DNA from 2 places in the Vallitalea sediminicola genome. Region 1 is predicted to be linked to the other one. Evidence: riboswitches for the same ligand, from Rfam matches in the RefSeq annotation. Region 1 holds a riboswitch; the other holds the start of a gene.
The links. A riboswitch is a leader RNA that binds a small molecule or an ion and turns the genes downstream of it on or off. The one in region 1 is predicted to bind cobalamin.
Positions count from the first base shown of each region.

Region 2: linked by a shared signal. The riboswitch ahead of ACX6CF_RS13225 (ABC transporter substrate-binding protein) and the one ahead of ACX6CF_RS14450 (ABC transporter substrate-binding protein) in region 1 are both predicted to bind cobalamin.

Region 1 covers NZ_BTPT01000031.1:82,275-91,814, reverse strand. Annotated here, with positions in the region: gene ACX6CF_RS14475 (S8 family serine peptidase) at 1-3,497, opposite strand, end outside; gene ACX6CF_RS14470 (hypothetical protein) at 3,667-3,855, shown strand; gene ACX6CF_RS14465 (hypothetical protein) at 3,938-4,525, opposite strand; gene ACX6CF_RS14460 (ABC transporter ATP-binding protein) at 4,659-5,435, opposite strand; gene ACX6CF_RS14455 (FecCD family ABC transporter permease) at 5,463-6,500, opposite strand; gene ACX6CF_RS14450 (ABC transporter substrate-binding protein) at 6,613-7,671, opposite strand; cobalamin riboswitch at 7,825-7,997, opposite strand; gene ACX6CF_RS14445 (replication-associated recombination protein A) at 8,350-9,540, opposite strand, start outside.
Region 2 covers NZ_BTPT01000029.1:11,937-21,476, forward strand. Annotated here, with positions in the region: gene bchH (magnesium chelatase subunit H) at 353-4,096, opposite strand; gene ACX6CF_RS13215 (ABC transporter ATP-binding protein) at 4,291-5,082, opposite strand; gene ACX6CF_RS13220 (FecCD family ABC transporter permease) at 5,109-6,098, opposite strand; gene ACX6CF_RS13225 (ABC transporter substrate-binding protein) at 6,091-7,254, opposite strand; cobalamin riboswitch at 7,601-7,808, opposite strand; gene ACX6CF_RS13230 (amino acid ABC transporter ATP-binding protein) at 7,852-8,586, opposite strand; gene ACX6CF_RS13235 (amino acid ABC transporter permease) at 8,558-9,343, opposite strand; gene ACX6CF_RS13240 (transporter substrate-binding domain-containing protein) at 9,355-9,540, opposite strand, start outside.

The DNA of each region.
Region 1 (9,540 bases):
TGAAAAGCACCAAGTAAATCTAGTTCTCCATATCCCCATTCACTATTAGGATATTTAATGGATCTTTTTCTCTTGGCTCCTCTAATCAAGTAATTTCTCACTTTTCCTGTATCCATTGTAGGGTCATTACCTTTTATTATTCCCCATTCTAATAATAATGCTGCTGCTCCACCAGTTATAGATGCACTTATGCTTGTTCCTGTCATCGGTCCATAGGTATCGTCTGGTAATGGACCTACTACACCAACTCCGGGGGCTACTAAATCTGGTTTTAACACTTCATCCCTTGTTAGTCCCCTACCTGAAGATAAATACAGGCTTCCTGATCTATGATTATATGCCCCTACCGAAAGGAGCCCAATACTTGATGATGGATCAGTAATTGTTGTATATGGGTCGGGTAATAAGAATTGAGTCTCGTCTTTTACCCAATCTTTTCTAGGTAACCAAACATCAATCCTACCATTCACGATTAAGTCACCATATACAGTAATGGTCCAAATACCTTCAGTAGGTTCTTCCAATCTAACGAAAATGACTTGATCTCCTGTTCTAGCTTCAGATAATTGATATTCTATATAGATAGTTGTCTTTTCTAATAAAAATTTTATTTCTTCTTTTTTTGCTAATGTAGCTGGTATTCTATCAATGAATTCTCCTGTAGGAGATGTAATAGATATTGATATCTTATCTGGTGCATTACTCCAAATGTTAAATGTGAATCCTGGTTCGTTAGGTGGTACTTTTATTTCAACATTCTTGAATTCATCATCTTCATCAAATTGCCCCCTAAAATGATGTGCTAGATTACTTTCATTTCCAACAGCTACTGTCACTGTATTTCCTATCCTTCTAGCAATTGACTGTAAATAACTCTCTGTGATAGAACTACCATCATGAGCCCCTTGATTGCTGCCTAACCCTATAATCATAGAAAGGGGCATTTGTAATTTAGTGGATAATTCTCGTATATATTTAGCTGCAAATATTACATCTGTATTTTGATAAACACTTTCTATGTCATCTTGTATCAAGTAAAAATCTCTTAAACATTTTTTAGCTTTTTTCACCTTCACAACAACTATTGAAGCATCAGGTGCAGCACCAACAAAATTATTAGCCCTATCTTCACGTCCAGCTGACATTCCAGCCAAAAAAGTCCCATGCCCTGTTTTATCAAAAGACGGAACAATGGTTAAAGGATCTTCTACTTGTAATGCTTGATTAATCTGTTCTTCAGTAAATTCTGTTCCAAATATAAATCCCTCTGGAGGTAAACCTTCTATGGTCTGATCCCATATAGCTTTAATCTTGGTAGTATTATCCTCATATCTAAATATTGAATCAGTGTAATCAATTCCTGAATCTATTATCCCTATTAGAACCCCCCCACCTCTAAGAGGTACATATGGCTGATTATGAAATGTCAATATACCAGCGTCTTCTAAAGCGCTAATTGCGTATGGACCAAAGCAGTGGGGAATATCACTTAAATCAACTCTATTAATGATACCTTTACAATCATTACCAATAAATATATGTACCACTGCAAATTGATCATCCAATATCTGTATACACTCTGGATTATATCTTTCATATATATCATCTATACTCTCATACTCAATAAGCAAGTCAAAATACTCCTCAGATATTACTGCTTGTTTACATATTTCAGGATCACTCCCTTCCCGAATACGTTTTCTAATAGCTTCTACATCATCATTAAATTCAGTTATTTCAACTCCACCTAATCCTCTAAAAGCATTAGCTAAACAAAGTGTTCCATATCCCCATAAATTATTGGGATACTCAAATAGAGTCTCATTCCTATTGGCAGATCTTTGTAAATATGACTTTACCTTCTCACCATATAGATAAGGATCATTGCCTTTTACAATACCCCATTCCATTAATAATGCTGCAGCACCAGTCACAAATGGAGTTGACATACTGGTACCACTAAGTGAATCATACCCCCCACCTGGATATGCAGCAACAATATTAACTCCTGGTGCTACTAAATCTGGTTTTACGGTTATTGTATTGGACTTTCTTGTATATCCCCTACCCGAAAAAGTGGCTAGACTTCCTGTTGATGAATCATATGCTCCAACTGTTATTACTTTTGTTGCTGTTGATGGCACAGTCAAGGTTGTATCTATGGTAGGTCTCAAAAATTTTGTCTCCTTACCTACTGAACCAGGTAGCCACATATCGTAATTGCCAGAGACTATAGTATTCGCTTGTAAAGTTATCTTCCAAATTCCCTCAGTTACATAATTACCTGATTGTGGAATTAACTCAATATATATTTGTTGATCTAAATTATATGGGGACGGTTCCCCATAATATAATAAAACTTTGGTTCCATTTAAATTAAATTGCTGTTTACCTAGCGTTGGCGTTATAAAACCAGATGATATACCATTTGGTGCTTGGATTGAAACGTTTATGGTATCCGAATAGGCTTTCCACAGTTGTATAGTTATATTAGGCTCTCCAGTAAAAATTGCTATTTCAACTATTTCTTCGTCACCCTCCACTAGTATTCCGCTAGTATGAAGTGAAGTACTACCTTCATTACCCGAACCAACCGATATAACATTTTTCCATTCACTTGCTATATTGTCTATAAAATTTTCAAATAAGGATTTACCATCATGTGAACCATAATTATTACCGAAACTTAGATTGATAGATATTGGTCTTCCTAATTCTTCTGCTTTTCTTGTTACGTAAACTAATGCTCTCATAATCTCGGTTGTACTTGGAAAAGATTCTTGACCTCTTCTGCCTAACTTCACAATTATGTATTCTGCTTCAGGTGCTACTCCTATAAACTGTCCATCACTAGCTCTACCATTTCCCCCTGCGATACCTGCTACATGAGTTCCATGACCTAAAAAATCATCTGATGGAACCACATCAAGCATTTCAAATTTATTGTTTTTACTCAAAGCTTCATTTATCTGTTCTGCGGTATACTCAGAGCCTTCACTAAAACTTTCAGGTGGATTACCTTGTATGGATTGGTCCCACAAAGTAACTATACGAGTAGTTCCATCCTCATTTCTAAAATCAGGGTGTGAATAATCTATACCTGAATCAATTATCCCCAATAAGACTCCTTCTCCTTTTAAACGCGGAAACACATTTTGAACAGATGTAATACATGCATCTCTAAGACTCGTATCTAGATTAAAATATAAACTACTTGGTTTTTCTACATACTCTATTTCTGGAAATGAAGCGAATTCATCAATATTTTCTTGTTTTATTGTGACAATAGCATAATCCATTGTTAGTTGCTCAATATCTTCTGTAAGTGCTACTATTTCAGGAATTTCGGCAATTTCTCCATTGTATTTTACAATTAATTCCCAAGTGTTGGATTCTTCATTATAACCCACATTTAGATTAGTAGTATACTCTCTATCTTCACTGGACAAATCAACAGCTAGATTTAACCTATCATCTACTTTTTGATTGTTTTTCATTATACTCCCCCCTAATAAAACTCTCTTATTCTAATTTATGAAAGTTACATAGATTTATTGTATAAATTTTTATGTTTCAAACATTTTTTGCATTCCTATATTATTTGACATACTAAATTATTTCAAATATACTAATCCATATAGAAATGTGGAGGTTAGAGGTGAACATATGACTAAACTAAAAAGGATACTTATTTTTGCAGTTATAATTATTTTATTAGGATTTTATGGTATCGCTATATATTATGCATTTAGCCAGGGAGAAAATAGTGGAGAAATAATAGTAGTTTGTATTGCTTCTACTTGTGTGTTATCAGTTTTTGTTGGAATCATATTGAGAATTATGAAAAACAGGTAACAACAATTCCTATTTTTCTTTGTTGGATTATTTAGAAAGGGCTGTATCATGTTATGAACAGCCCTTTTAGAGAAATGCTTAATTATATTTTAAGAACTACTTCTTTTCCTTTATTATGATTAACATTTTTATCCAAGAACATATCAAATGAGTTTTCTACTACTTCAACTATTTCCATTAACTCTTCTACTCCGTAATAATTAAAATAATCTTCTACATTACATTCTTCCATGCTTTTGCTTAATTCTTCATCCATATAATGCTCTTTCAACTCATTTGCTAACTTAAGACTTTCCAAAGTTATAATTGAACTTATTGTAATAAGTTTCAGATATGCTTTGTTAGTAGAATAGTGAAATGCTAATTGTATAAAACTAAGTCTATCCAAAGACTTATTTATAGTATTTATACAAAATTCTGATAATAATTTCAGTGCTTTATCTTTTTCTACTTCATTCACCAAAAGATATTTATAAACCGAGTTAATAGCTACAATAAAATCTAGATATACCTTATAGATTCTTGGCTCAAATCTATAGGTTTCTCTCTTTAATCCTTCATATAGTTTTAATATTTCTCCTACGTAATCTCTAGTTAAATTATCATTTAGTGTTTCTTCAAATAGTGGGTATTCTAGACGTAAAACATTTTCAAATCTACTATCTGACATCTTGCATATATCCTTTCTTATATACATATAAATATTAATTATAATTTTCTATCAATTATAAATTAATTGATAGCTTATCTTATATAACTATATTGCCACAATAAATATATATATGCAAGTACATATTAAAATATTACTTAATTATTACTTTTTTATCAGTTAAAATGGGATGATTTATTAATTCTACATCAATAGAATAAACATCTTTAATGGATTCCTTGGTTATTACCTCCTCTGGATTTCCATATCTATATACCTGACCATTTTTCAACATCAATATTTTATCACTATATCTCATAGCTATATTTAAATCATGAACAATATTTATAACTGTAATGCCTTTTTTCTTACATAAATTATGAACCAACTCGCTTATCTCGTATTGATATCCGATATCCAAATGAGATATGGGTTCATCCAATAACATAATATCAGTCTCTTGTGCTATAGCTCGCGCAAGAATAACTCTTTGTAATTCTCCCCCACTAAGTTGAGTAATTTTTTTCTCTTTTAACTCTATGACTCCCGTTTCATTCATAGCGTCATCTACTATTTTTATATCTTCTTCAGTGTTTTTTTGAAATCTAGCAGTATAAGGAGATCTACCCATCATAACAATATCATAAACAGAAAATTCATATTGCATATCAGTTATTTGAGGCACAACTGATAATCTCTTAGCAATTTCTTTCTGCTTAATAGTATGAATATCATCATTTTTAATATAAATTGTCTTTTTATTAGAAGGTAAAATACCTGCCAATAATTTCAACAAGGTAGTTTTTCCAGAACCATTAGGACCAATAATACTATAGAACAAACCTTTTTCTATATCAATTGACAAATCTTTCAATATAGATTTTTCACCATAGTTGAAATTCAATTTTTTAGTACTAACTATACTATTCATATTGTTCATTCCTTTTATAGTAGTTGATTACATAACTCTTTTTTTGTTTTGATTCAGTAAAAATAAGAAAAATGGAACACCGAAAATTGAAGTTATAATACCTACTGACAATTCAGCAGGTGTTATGATAGTTCTAGCAATAGTATCACAGATTATCATAAAAATGGCTCCTACAAGCATTGCAAGTGGTATTAATTTTTTATGATCCGGACCATTAATTATTCTTATTATATGCGGTATAATAAGACCTACAAATCCTATGATTCCACTAGCTGAAACAACAACAGCTACCATGATGGATGATATTCCTAGTATAATTTTCTTGGTCTTATTAACATCAATACCAAGACTTCCTGCTGTCTCATCCCCTAATAGCATAAGATTCAATTCTTTTGAGAATACCATTAAAATTATTGAACAAATAATGACACAAGGTGCTATTATCACTACTTCTTTCCAACTTGATGCACTAAAGCTTCCTAATGTCCATAAATATATTCTTTCTAATTTATCTCTATTCAATAACATCAACAAAGACATAAGTGCTGATAATAAGTAATTTATTGATATACCTGCTAACAGTAATGTTGTAGTAGGAAGTTTTTTACCAATTGCTGATATTTTTAATACTACTAAAACTGTAAGAATAGCACCAACAAATGCAAACATACTCACTCCAGTAAAGCCAAAAAAAGATTTATTAAAGTTGAATATAAGACCAATTGTCGCACCAAGTGCTGCACCTGAGGATATACCTAGTACAAAAGGGTCTGCCATTGGATTCTTGAAAACTCCTTGAAAAGAGCAGCCAACAACAGCTAGTGCTCCTCCAGTAAATAATGCAAGTATTATTCTAGGCAACCTTAGGTCAGCTATTATTTTTATATGTGATTCCTTAATACCATCAAGTGAAATTAAATCATTGATAAATGGAATTTTACTTAATAATATTTTACTGCTAGTTGTAAAATCAATACTAACCGAACCAAATCCACATGCAATTATAACTACTGCTATAAGTACTAATAAACTTATTATAATATTACTTTTTCTAAATATCTTCATATTATTAAACCTGCTTTACTTAGTATGTCCTTTTCTATTTATACACAGTAAGCCTATGCTAATATTTCGCATAGACTTACTTAAAGTATACTAGAATTCTAATCTCTTTACATTATTTAATAGCATCTGGATGAATTATTTTGACTAAATTAATTAATCCATCAATTATTCTTGGTCCTTGTCTAAAAAATAGATTTTCATCTGTTTCGTATAATTTTCCTTCTTTGACAGCAGTTAAATCTTTATATCCTTCTAATGATTTTAGCTTAGTTTTAACATCATTCTTATCTGAACATATAACAATCTGAGGGTCATTATCAACTATTTGTTCAATACTGTACGCCCAACCTGTAGCATCTTTCGCTATATTATCAGCTCCAGCCATATCCATTACTTCACCTAAAAAAGTATCTCCAGTAGCTGTAAAGTCTCCACCTTCTCCATACCCTACCACAAAATATGTTGTTGGTCTTTCTTCTTTTTCTATAGCTTTTTTAATTTCGGTCACTTTATCTTTCATACTAGTTACTACTTCATCTGCTTCTTCTTTTTTATTAAGAACTTCACCAAGTGTATTGATATAACCATATACACCTTCAAAACTTTCATTCCAAGAAAGTGATAAAACAGTGATACCTTGTTCTTGCAACTTAGCTACAGCATCATCTTTTACATGAGCAGATGTAACTACAACATCAGGGTTAAGATCTACTACTTTCTCAATATTAAATTCTTCTAGACCACCAATTGATTCTATATTCGCTACTTCACTAGGATAGTCACAAAAATCTGTTCTACCTATGATTTTGTCTCCTGCTCCTAGAGCAAATATTGTTTCTGTAAATTCTGGTGAAATTGAAACTACAGTTTTTGGTTCTTTTTCAATTGTTATTTCCTTACCATATTTATCTGTTATAGTTAATGGATATATATCTGATTCGCTACTAGTATCTTCTTCCTTACCAGTATTTCCATCTTCCTTATCATTACTATCCTTATCTTCATCAGTACCTTTGTCTTCGTCAGTTTTTGATGTTTCATCTTTATCTACTTGATTATCTTGTTTGTATGTATCTTCCTTTGGTGTCTTCTTACCACCACAAGCAGCCAAACTAAAAACAAGTACTGAGATTAACATTGTTGTCAGTAACAGCTTTAATATTTTTTTCATTTCTATAACCTCCATAATATCTCTTTAATAAGAAAAGTGATTAACACTCGGTATACTCATGTAGCATTTTCTATTTATAAGCAACAAAAAACTGTGCTCAGGCACAGTCAGATTACAAATAAATATGTGAATCTACACTCTCCCACCGAAAGCTGAAAACATTGTAAAAAGGCAGGTCTCCTGGCTTATGGCTTAACTTACTCTCTAGTCTTCTCAGTTTCCCAATGACATTTTAGATTTCACACCATTTACAGTAGCGGGGGCTGCAGTGGCATCTAACCACTTTCCCTTTTAACTCAACGAGTACCTTTTTATCTATTAAATTTTAGTATCTTATGTTATATATACGTAATAACAAAGATAATTTTATTATATACTTTAATATTAATATGTCAATATAAAACTAGCTATTTGAGTTTTCCATTTTTTATCTTTATATAATAATATTATTATAAACTCTGTAACAGCCAATAGTTAGATACTTTAGAAGAAAAGTGGTTTGTGATTATATTATAGATACTAGGAAGCAAAATAGTATATGTATATGTGAAGTAGTGAGGCAGGACGCCGAACCCATCTTTTTGCTCAGGACGAGCAATTAGCTGGCGTAACATATACATATACTATTTTGCAAAAACCAAGTTAGAACAAAACACTTTTCTGACTTACTTGCATTTTTTATTTTTTTATCTTGTTGAAATGCTCTACAATTTTCTTCTCATATCCTTGTTCAGTAGGATTATAATATATCTCATCAACAAGTTCATCTGGTAAATATTGCTGTTTTACATAATGATTTTCATAGTCATGAGCATATTTATACCCTGTTCCGTGACCAAGTTTTTTTGCACCACTATAATGACTATCTTTCAGATATGATGGAATTGCAGTAATCTGTATTTTCTTAACATCATCTAAAGCCTTATCAATAGCTAAGTAAGCAGCATTACTTTTGGGAGCACAAGCAACATATGTTGCTGCCTGGGATAATATTATCCTACCTTCTGGCATACCTATAAAATTAACTGCATCAGCAGCAGCCATTGCAACCTGTATTGCCATAGGATCTGCATTTCCTACATCTTCAGCAGCACAAATAACAATCCTTCTCGCTATGAATTTTGGATCTTCTCCTGCATAAATCATTCTTGCAAGATAATAGACAGCTGCATTTGGATCTGAACCTCTCATACTTTTTATGAAAGCTGATATAGTATCATAATGATTATCACCGTTTTTGTCATAGTTGATAACTCTTTTTTGTATACATTCTGATGCTACATCTATATCTATTTCAATTATACCTTCTTCATCTGGCTCAGTAGTAAGAACCCCTAGTTCAATGGCATTAAGAGCTGCTCTTGCATCTCCATTAGCTCTGTCAGACAAGAACTCTATAGCTTCTTCATTAATTCTGGCATTAAAATCTCCTAATCCTTTTTCTTTATCAGTAATAGCTCTTATTATTAATTTACGAATATCTTTGTTACCCAAAGGTTTTAATTCAAATACTCTGGACCTAGATACTAGAGCACTGTTTACTTCAAAATAAGGATTCTCTGTAGTAGCACCAATGAGTGTTACAGTACCATCTTCAACGTATGGTAAAAGAGCATCCTGCTGTGCTTTGTTGAATCTATGGATTTCATCAATAAATAGAATAGTCTTTCCTAGAGTCATTCCTAGCCTGTTTTTAGCTTCATTTACTACTTTTTCAATGTCTTTCTTTCCTGATATAGTTGCATTTAATTGAACAAATTCAGATTTTGTGGTATTTGCTATCACTTTTGCAAGAGTAGTTTTCCCTGTTCCAGGCGGTCCATAAAAAATAAGCGAACCTAATTTGTCTGCCTTTATAGCTCTATATAA
Region 2 (9,540 bases), on a different contig from region 1:
CTGAGCAAAAAGCTGGGTTCGGCGTCCTTAAAAACTCGAAATACACATATTACTAGCCTAACTACAGGATACTTCAGTATTTTAATTAAAACATACTAAGTATTCGTATTTAAATATAAATATACTTAAAGTACCCTAAAGCCATATCAAAAATTAACCAAGAAACAAATACAATGTACATACACTCAACAAATAACTATCTATCTCCTTCAGATTCCCCACTATCCATGAATTGGCACCAACCGAAGCTTGTAAAGTGTTATAATCACGCAGACCGATCGCTTCTCAGAGTAAGGCAAGTGATTATAACACTTTACAACCTGACTGTTGCCCCTTAGTAGTAGTATTCTATTTAAACATCCTCTTCAATATCCCCCTCCAACTCCAAATAAACCTCCATCAACTTCTCCTTCTGTTCATCTGTAGCCTTCCAATAACCTCTCTTCTCATACTCCATCATCTGTTCAACAATAGAAAAATAAGCCCACTTATTATTCTCTTTCAGTCTCTCCCTCATCTCATCATCATCAATATATTTACTATGCAAATCATCATAAATCCACTCTTCCACCTTATTAGTAGTAGCCGCCAACCCCATAATATTCTCAAATCTATCTGATATTTTCTGAACTCCATGATATTTATGCTCCAACATACCATCTATCCATTTTGGATTCAGCACTCTTGTTCTAATCCCTCTATTTATGGATTTCTCCACACCTTCTGTTTCGATTCTCTCACCTGTTGTATCGGTAATATATATTTCAGCTTTTGACCCTTTTGCCATTTCTACTGATTTAGCAAGTCCACCAAAAAACTCATAGTAATGGTCAAGGTCTGTTACCTCATACTCATGATTACTTCTTATTTGCGAAACTACATCCACAGAACTCAAATTATTATTAAGCAATTCTCCTGCTTCTTTTCCTCTATGATTCTTACTATATACATGATTTAAACTCTTAACAAAAGTTTCACCAATCTGAGATTCATTTTCCCAATTCTTAGTTTCAAAAAGCTTAGTGATACCTGTTCCATATTCACCTTCTGCTGGTCCAAATATTCTAGATCTGCATAGCTCCAGGGCTTCATCATTATCATAACCATCATTTAATAATTTTTTATACACTTTCTTGCTATTAGCTATAAAATAGTTAAACTCATCACTTTCATCTATTTCATATAACAACTCAAATAATTCATTCAGATCATGGATTATATTAGAGAACATATCTCTAAAGAAACCACACATATTTATGACTACATCAATTCTGGGTCTATTCAATTCTTTCTCAGGTATTATCTCGTATTTAGGTTCCCATACATTCCTTGATTGTCCAAGCCTGATCCCTAGATAAGCCAATATTTGTCCCACTGTTTCCCCTTGTGTTCTGGAAGTTTCAAGTCCCCATAAAACTACTGCTATACTTTTAGGGTATTCACCATGTTCACTTAGATACTGACTAATTGTATTCTCAGCGATTTTCTTGCCTCTCTCATAAGCCGTTTCACTTGGAACAAACCTTGGGTCAAATTGATATAGATTATATCCCGCTGGCATGACTTCAGGATTTCTGATAGTATCTCCTGCTAATTTAGCTTTTAAGTATTCCCCTTTTAAAAGCTTTAGCAGTCCATTAATCTCATTATTGTTATTACATTTTTCCATTAACCCATCTGCATACTTCATCGTGTTATGTACTTCAATTTTCAAGCTATCTGTTATATCAAGATTTTTATTGATTCTACCATTATCTCTCCAATATGTATCAATTAGTGATTTCATTTCACAATCTATTTCTTTTAACACTTCAACATTATTGCTTTCTAATATTTCATCATAATCATAGCCATTATTAACTGCTAAGATTCTTCTAAGAGATTGAACATTGCCTCTATCATATCTTAGGACAAACTCAACATATCTATGAACTTCCTCATTATCAAAACATTTGCCAAAAACATGCAAGCCTTTTGGAATAAGTGAACGATTCATCCTATATAACTCACTTTCAATTTCATCCAGATTACTAGGAAGATTGTTTTCCATAGCTTTCTTCATTATATTATCATAAACATCATCACTTCTTACAGGAGATATTCTTAGTGCTTCATGATATTCATCAATCATAGCTGATAATTTTGCATATTCACCATATAACTCACCTTCAACAAACGTAGGTGGTTGGTAACCTATTAACGCCGCATGTGAACGTCTCTTGGCAATCATTGCTTCTGATGGATTACCGCAATAATAAATATATAGATGTGGCAAATCACTCACTAACATATCTGGTAGACATTTACTGGACATACCACATTCTTTTCCTTTCAAGAATTCCAATGTACCATGTGTTCCAACATGAATAATTACATCAGCCCCAAACTCCTCTTTTAACCATTGATAATAAGCTATATATTGATGTGGAGGCAATAATGTTTTGTCATGATAGACTTTTTCTGGATTTTCATGTATACCTCTTGTAGGTTGTAGACCTATAAAAATATTCTCATTGATCAATCCAGGTATAAGAAAATTCTTCCCATCGCTCATCACATCTCCTGGTGCTTTACCCCATTGCTCCAATATCTCATCTTTATACCATTTTCCCTTCAAATCTTCATTATATTTATTAGTGCCATACTTAATAAAATCCTCTTCAGATTCTTCATCAGACCATCTGCCTGAATTCACTATTTTACCAGCACAAAAATTATCCATTAACTCGTCAGCACTAAATGGCTTTACATTATAACCATTGACATTTAATTCTTTTAATATATTCTCCACTGAATTGAATGTATCAAGAAAAGCTCCTCCGAAAAGATTATCTTCACCTGGTGGATAATTGTAACATATAATAGCTACTTTTTTATCTGAATTCTCCTTGCTTTGCAGTTTCAACCAATTTTTCACTCTAGAAACAAGTTTCAAGACCCTATCTTCTATCAAGCTAAGTTCCCTTACTTCAATATCAAATTCACTATTATATTCTGGTACAGCCATTGCTCCAATAGGATAAGTCTCTATAGCTCCATCTAACTCTGGAAGCATAACCGACAATAAAAATTCAGATGAATTAATACCTTCCACACTTTCTAACCATTCACTTTCTCTTCTTTTAGTCATAAAAAATGGATGAAAAACTGGTACATCAACATCTTCCAAAACACTAACCGCATAATCTGCATTTCCACCCATAGGTCCTGCACCTAATCTGAAGGACATGAAATTAATGATAAGATTAACTTTTTTACCTACTGCATGTAATAACCACTCTTTTAACAGATCCTGATTATCTGTCTTTGTCTTGGAAAATGCAATCGGTAATATATTTGCAAAAGGTCTCATTCTTTCTGCTATCTCAGCAATACAATCTGATGTATCATTAGGATAAGTATGTCCATAAAATAATAAAGCTACCGTAGGCTTATTAGTATCATACTCATAAATACTAGAATACTCTTTATATTCATCAAAATACATTTTAGTGTCTGGATCACACAAACCTATATCTGGTAACATCTCTGATTCTTTTGGTTTCGGAATCCCTTTTACTTTCCCATAATCTCTTAACAACAAATACATCATGTTAGTCAATTGCAAAATAGTAGCATTCTGAAAATATTTACCTATCTGAACGAAGTTACGCATATCCCTTGGCTTTCCAACAGGTATTATTTTACCCATCTTCTCCGCCATATCAGCCATTTTCTGCATCTTAGCCCTATCCATTGGCTTCTTAGGCTTTTTACCACTTTTCTTGCTCATACCCATATCACTAGCAGTCAATTCACCAAGTCTTAGATAATTCCTACCTGCTCCACCTATAGGTATAACATTCCCCTTACAATTACCTAATCCATGCATTACAGCCGCTACAACTTTTTTGGGACTTCCCATCAAATCTACAAAAGTAACATCAGAATCATTAATATCACTTTCCATCTCTCTAAGCTTACTATCCTCTAATGCCCTAGATGCATAAAACATTCTTAACTCTAAAACATCATCAAATCTTTTATTAATATCCTCTTGTACCTTAATCAATCCCGCTATCACTGATGTAGAAACCGATATCACAGTTATTTTCACGCCAATTACCTCTCTCCATAAATTTAAAATCACTACACTCTACATACTTGACTACTTCTTCACTAATGAAACCTAATTCTTACACAAACTAATATGAATACAGAAGGGTAACGTGTTATAATCACGCAGACCGACCGCTTCTCAGGGTAAGGCAAGTGATTATAACACGTTACCCTGACTGCTACACATATAATTTAATCCCTCTTCACTAATCTTGGGAAAAATATCGGTTTTCCACTCTCTTTATCTTCTGATATATCTCCATTGATATTAAATACATCCTTAAGATTCTCTTCACTTACTATCTCCCACGGGTCTCCTTTAATATAAACATCTCCATCTTTTATTACAATCAATTCATCTGAATATTTAGCCGCAAGATTAATATCATGTAAAACCATAAGTATAGTGATACCATTTTGCTTGTTAAGACTCTCAACCAGTTCCAAAACCTCTAACTGATGACTTATATCTAGAAACGTCGTGGGTTCATCCAACAACAATATATCCGGTTTTTGAGCTATTGCCATTGCAATCCAAGCTCTTTGCTTCTCTCCACCAGATAGATTACACATTTTTTTATTAGCAAATTCCTTCATTTTAGTAGTTTCCAAAGCCCAATCTACTATACTATTATCTTGTTCATTATCGCCTTTCCACCATTCTTTGTATGCATATCTCCCATAGACTACTAGATTTCTAACTGTTACATCTGTATTGCTTCCATGTATCTGAGATAAAACAGCCATTTTTCTAGCTATTTCTTTACTTTTCATACCAGTTATATTTTCTCCATTGAGAAACACTTTCCCTTTATTAGGCTTAATATTCCTAGATAATGTTCTTAACAATGTGGTTTTACCTGAACCATTAGGTCCAATTATAGAATATATTTTACCCTTACATATATTTAGATTCAGGTCTTTTATAACTTGGTTTTCTTTATATCTTACTGATAAATTCTCAGCTCTTAGTATCTCTTCCATATAACCAACTCTCATCTATTTGTATTTTAATCTTTTCTTAACAAATATAGAAAAAACGGTACTCCTAGGATTGCCATAACAATTCCTACTGGTATTTCAACAGGACTTAATATAGTACGAGCAAAAGTATCGCTTAACATTACAACAGCTGCTCCAAGTAGTGATGAACCAGGAATTAGATACTTATAGTCATTACCAACCATAAGTCTAACACTGTGCGGGATAATCAGACCCACAAATCCTAATAAACCAACCACCGCTACTGAACTAGCCGCCAACATAGCTGCAACTGCAGTTAATCCAAAACGAACTATTTCAACATTAAGACCTACTCCTCTTGCTATATCATCGCCTAGAACAAGTATGTTCAATTTTTCCGACATGAAGGATAAGATAATCAAACCAATAATCGTATATGGTAGTATTGTCCACAGTTCTGGCCAACTTCTTGCAGACAATCCACCGTTCATGAACATTAATGCACCATGTACTCTATCGCTAAAAAATACCATCAACGCTGAGATACCTGCACCAAGCAAGGTAGAAACTGCAACTCCTGCAAGAATAACTCTTATTGGTTGTATACCACCTTTCCAAGATAATATATATATCATTATTGCGGCACCCATAGCACCAACAAATGCAAATGGTGGAACCAACATTTGATGTTTAGGAAATAATATCAATATAATTATTCCAGCAAGTCCAGCTCCTGATGATATACCTATGATACCTGGGTCAGCCAAGGGGTTTCGCATGACCCCTTGTAAAATACACCCTGACAAAGCTAGATTGACTCCTACTAATCCAGCTACAATAGTCCTTGGCAACCTGATGTTCCATATTACCAATCTCTCTGCTGAACCATCGTTATTAATAATTACTTCTAATATTCTTTTCATAGATACATTCATGCTACCCTTAGCATTACTTAATAAAAAAGCTATAATCAATAATATTCCAAATGCTATAATGAATGCTATTTTGTTACTATCCTTAGAAGCGGTTTTATTCATCTAAACCACCAAATACTTCAGGATATACTCCTTTTGCCATATATTCAATGGCATCAACAAAGTCACAACCTGCATTATATAAAAAGTACTTTTGTGGTAAATAAACAATATTTCCTTCTTTAACAGCTCTAAGTTCTTTCCATACTGGATCTTTTCCCATTTTCTCAGTTATAACATTTTTAGCATCTTCATCAGAACTTAGCATACTTGATACTAGAATTACGTCTGGGTCTTTTTCAATAATATATTCCATGCTAAATGGTGTCGTTTCTCCACCCATTCCTTCTGGTGCACAACCTGCGGCTATGTTTTCAAGTTTTAATATATCAGCCACATTTCCTGCTATACTCTTAGGTAATTTAACTGAAACATCTTTTGATGTAGCATATAGAATTACTACTTTTTTTGATTCCTCAGGTAATTTATCCACTAATGTTTTCTTGTCATTTTCCATATCTGCAATAACTTCTTCAGCTTTGCTTGATTCATCAATAATTCTTCCTATAGCCCTTATGTTATCTAAAACATCCTCATATGTTCTCATATGTAGAGCTAAAGCTTTTATGTTACTTTGTTCTAAAACTGGAATTACTCCATTCTGTAAACCAAATTGGGCTATAACCAATTCGGGTTGTAATGCAACTATTTTTTCAATATCAGGTTTATATACTTTTCCCACTACTGGTAATCCCTCTATTTCCTCTAAATCTATAGGTGCTCCACCACTGGTTTCAGATGTACATATTGATTCACCACCTAAATCATATAATACTCCTAGGAAAGTACCTGATATTGCAGCTATTTTTTCTGGTTTCTTTTCTAGCGTTACTTCATTACCATACATATCAGTTATAGTAACCGGATAACCTTCTCCTTCTGATACAGTAACTACAGCACTTCCCATTGATGGCATCTTACCTTCACCCATACCTTTGGGCGTCTTTTTGTCCATACCTTCTGACATCTTCTTATCCATTTCTTTTGACTTTTTATCCATATCAGCTGAATCTTTTTCTTCTGAATTATCTTTTTGCATACCTTCTGTTTCTACATCAACTACTTTTTTATCTGTCTTTTTAGCATTATTACATCCTGTAAAACTTAATAAAACCATACATCCCAATAAAATAAATATAACAGCAAGTTTCTTTTTCATTCTTTAGTCCTCCATACAACATATTATTTTTTTTTAATATTTAAAAGGTGAAAAATTCGCAAAATAAAAGGTAGAATTATTATTTTGCAATAAAAAAAGCCCTTTAACTAACCGCAAGTTAAAAAGCATGAAGAACCCAATCTATATCTTGAATTTTGCTCTGTTGAACTACAAAAAATCTAGCTTTTACAAAATGCTCCTGTACTAAAGGATCCTTATGTATGTAAAGCTGATTATTATGTTCATAAAATTGATATATGTAGTATACGGCAAATATTCTATCACAAGATTATATCAAGTATTCCACACCCTCTGTCACTCGCAGAGTTTTCACTTCGTATAAGTGAAAGTGTTTTAGAGATAGGCAGGTTTTCTGACTTAGTTTCTTAATAATTTTACCCCTTCCCATATTTCAAGATGCTTATTTATCAGCTTCTTATTAATACAGTGGTTTATGTAAAATTACTCCACGTTACAGCGGCGTGACCGTTCAGGTTCTTCACCTGATTCCCTATTATGCAATAAAAATTGCCACCTATTCCAATTATTCAATTTTTTTCTAGTTTAAATCATATAACAGAATATGTCAATGTCATATTAGACTTTCCATTCCAGTATCTTATCTAAAAAGCTTATCATTTGCTTGGTTTTAGGTTCTCTAAATAACTTTGTACTATTACCACTTTCTATTATTGTATTTTCAGCTAAGAAAATAATTTTCTCACATGAATTTTTTGCAAAACCCATTTCATGAGTTACTATTATAGTATCTAATCCATCGTTTTGAAATTCATTTAGCATATCTAAAACTTCTCCTGTGTATTCTGGATCTAGAGCAGAAGTTGGCTCGTCTAACAACAATAATTTTGGTTTTATAGCCACTGCTCTAGCTATAGATATTCTTTGCTGCTGACCTCCAGATAGCTGTGATGGATATTTATCTTTTTCCAGTGATAATCCAAATCTTTCAAAAAGCTTGGTAGCTATTTCAATTGCATCGGTCTTATTTATACCAAAAGTATGTATTAGAGGTAGTATAACATTTTCCATAGCTGTTAAGTGTTCAAAAAGTCCTCTAGATTGGAATACAAACCCAATTTTTTTCCGTAACAATTGTAGTGATTTCTCCTCAAAAATAATCTTTTTACCATCAATGTACATTTCTCCAGAGCTTGGAAGAAGCAGCCCGCCAATTATACGAAGTAAAGTTGACTTTCCTCCACCTGATGGACCAATGATTGCAATAGAATTAATATCGTCTTTATAATTGATGTCTTTTAACACTGTACTGTCTCCATAATTTTTACAAAGATTTCTTAGTTCTATATTCATGTTTATACCTCCTCTCAAACATTCTGGATAACATTGATACTGCAAATGTAAGGATAAAATACAATGCTCCAACAAATATATAATTTTCAAACATTCTGAAGTTGACTGCTGATATTTCTTGTATTGTTTGTGTAAGTTCAATTAATGCTATTACCGACAATAAGGATGAATCTTTTATAATAGAAGCGAATTGCCCTGTTAATGCTGGTAATATTCGTGACATCAATATAGGGAACGTTATAAATCTGAATGTTTTTCTTGGTGTAAGTCCAATAGCTTTTGCTATTTCATACTGCTGGCTATCTATACTTTCTAATCCGCCTCTAATGATTTCTGAAATATATGCTCCTTCAAATATTGATAAGATGATTATTCCTGCTATGTATCTATTATCAACGCCCCATGCAGTACCAATAATATAATAGAAGAAATATATCTGTACAAGAAGTGGAGTTCCTCGTATTATCTGTATATATACTTTACATAGATAGCTTATTGTCAATATTCTAGAATTCTGTCCTATAGCAGTTATTGAACCTATTAATATGCTAAGTACTAGACTTCCTACAGAGATAATTATAGTCATAAAAAATCCCTGCCATATTCTCTGCTTATATTCTATTAAAGTTGTAAAATCTAATTTCAAATCAATGGCTCTTATGGATACATACATAAATAATGTTATAATCAATAAAACTAATGTAGCGCTAATGACTTTATTTAGTAGTGTTATTTTTTTATCATTTGCTTGTCTCATATATTTCCACCCTAATCAAAGAACCAAGGAAAATTAAGTTCGTCAAATGTTTTCTTTTCCTCACTCAAATATTTTTCTGTAATTTCATCAAATCCTTTTTTTTCTTTAAATTCTTTTATAAAGTCATTTATCTTATTAAGTAACTCTGTATTGTCTTTTTTTACGCCTATTCCCCAACTCTCACTATCTTGAAATGG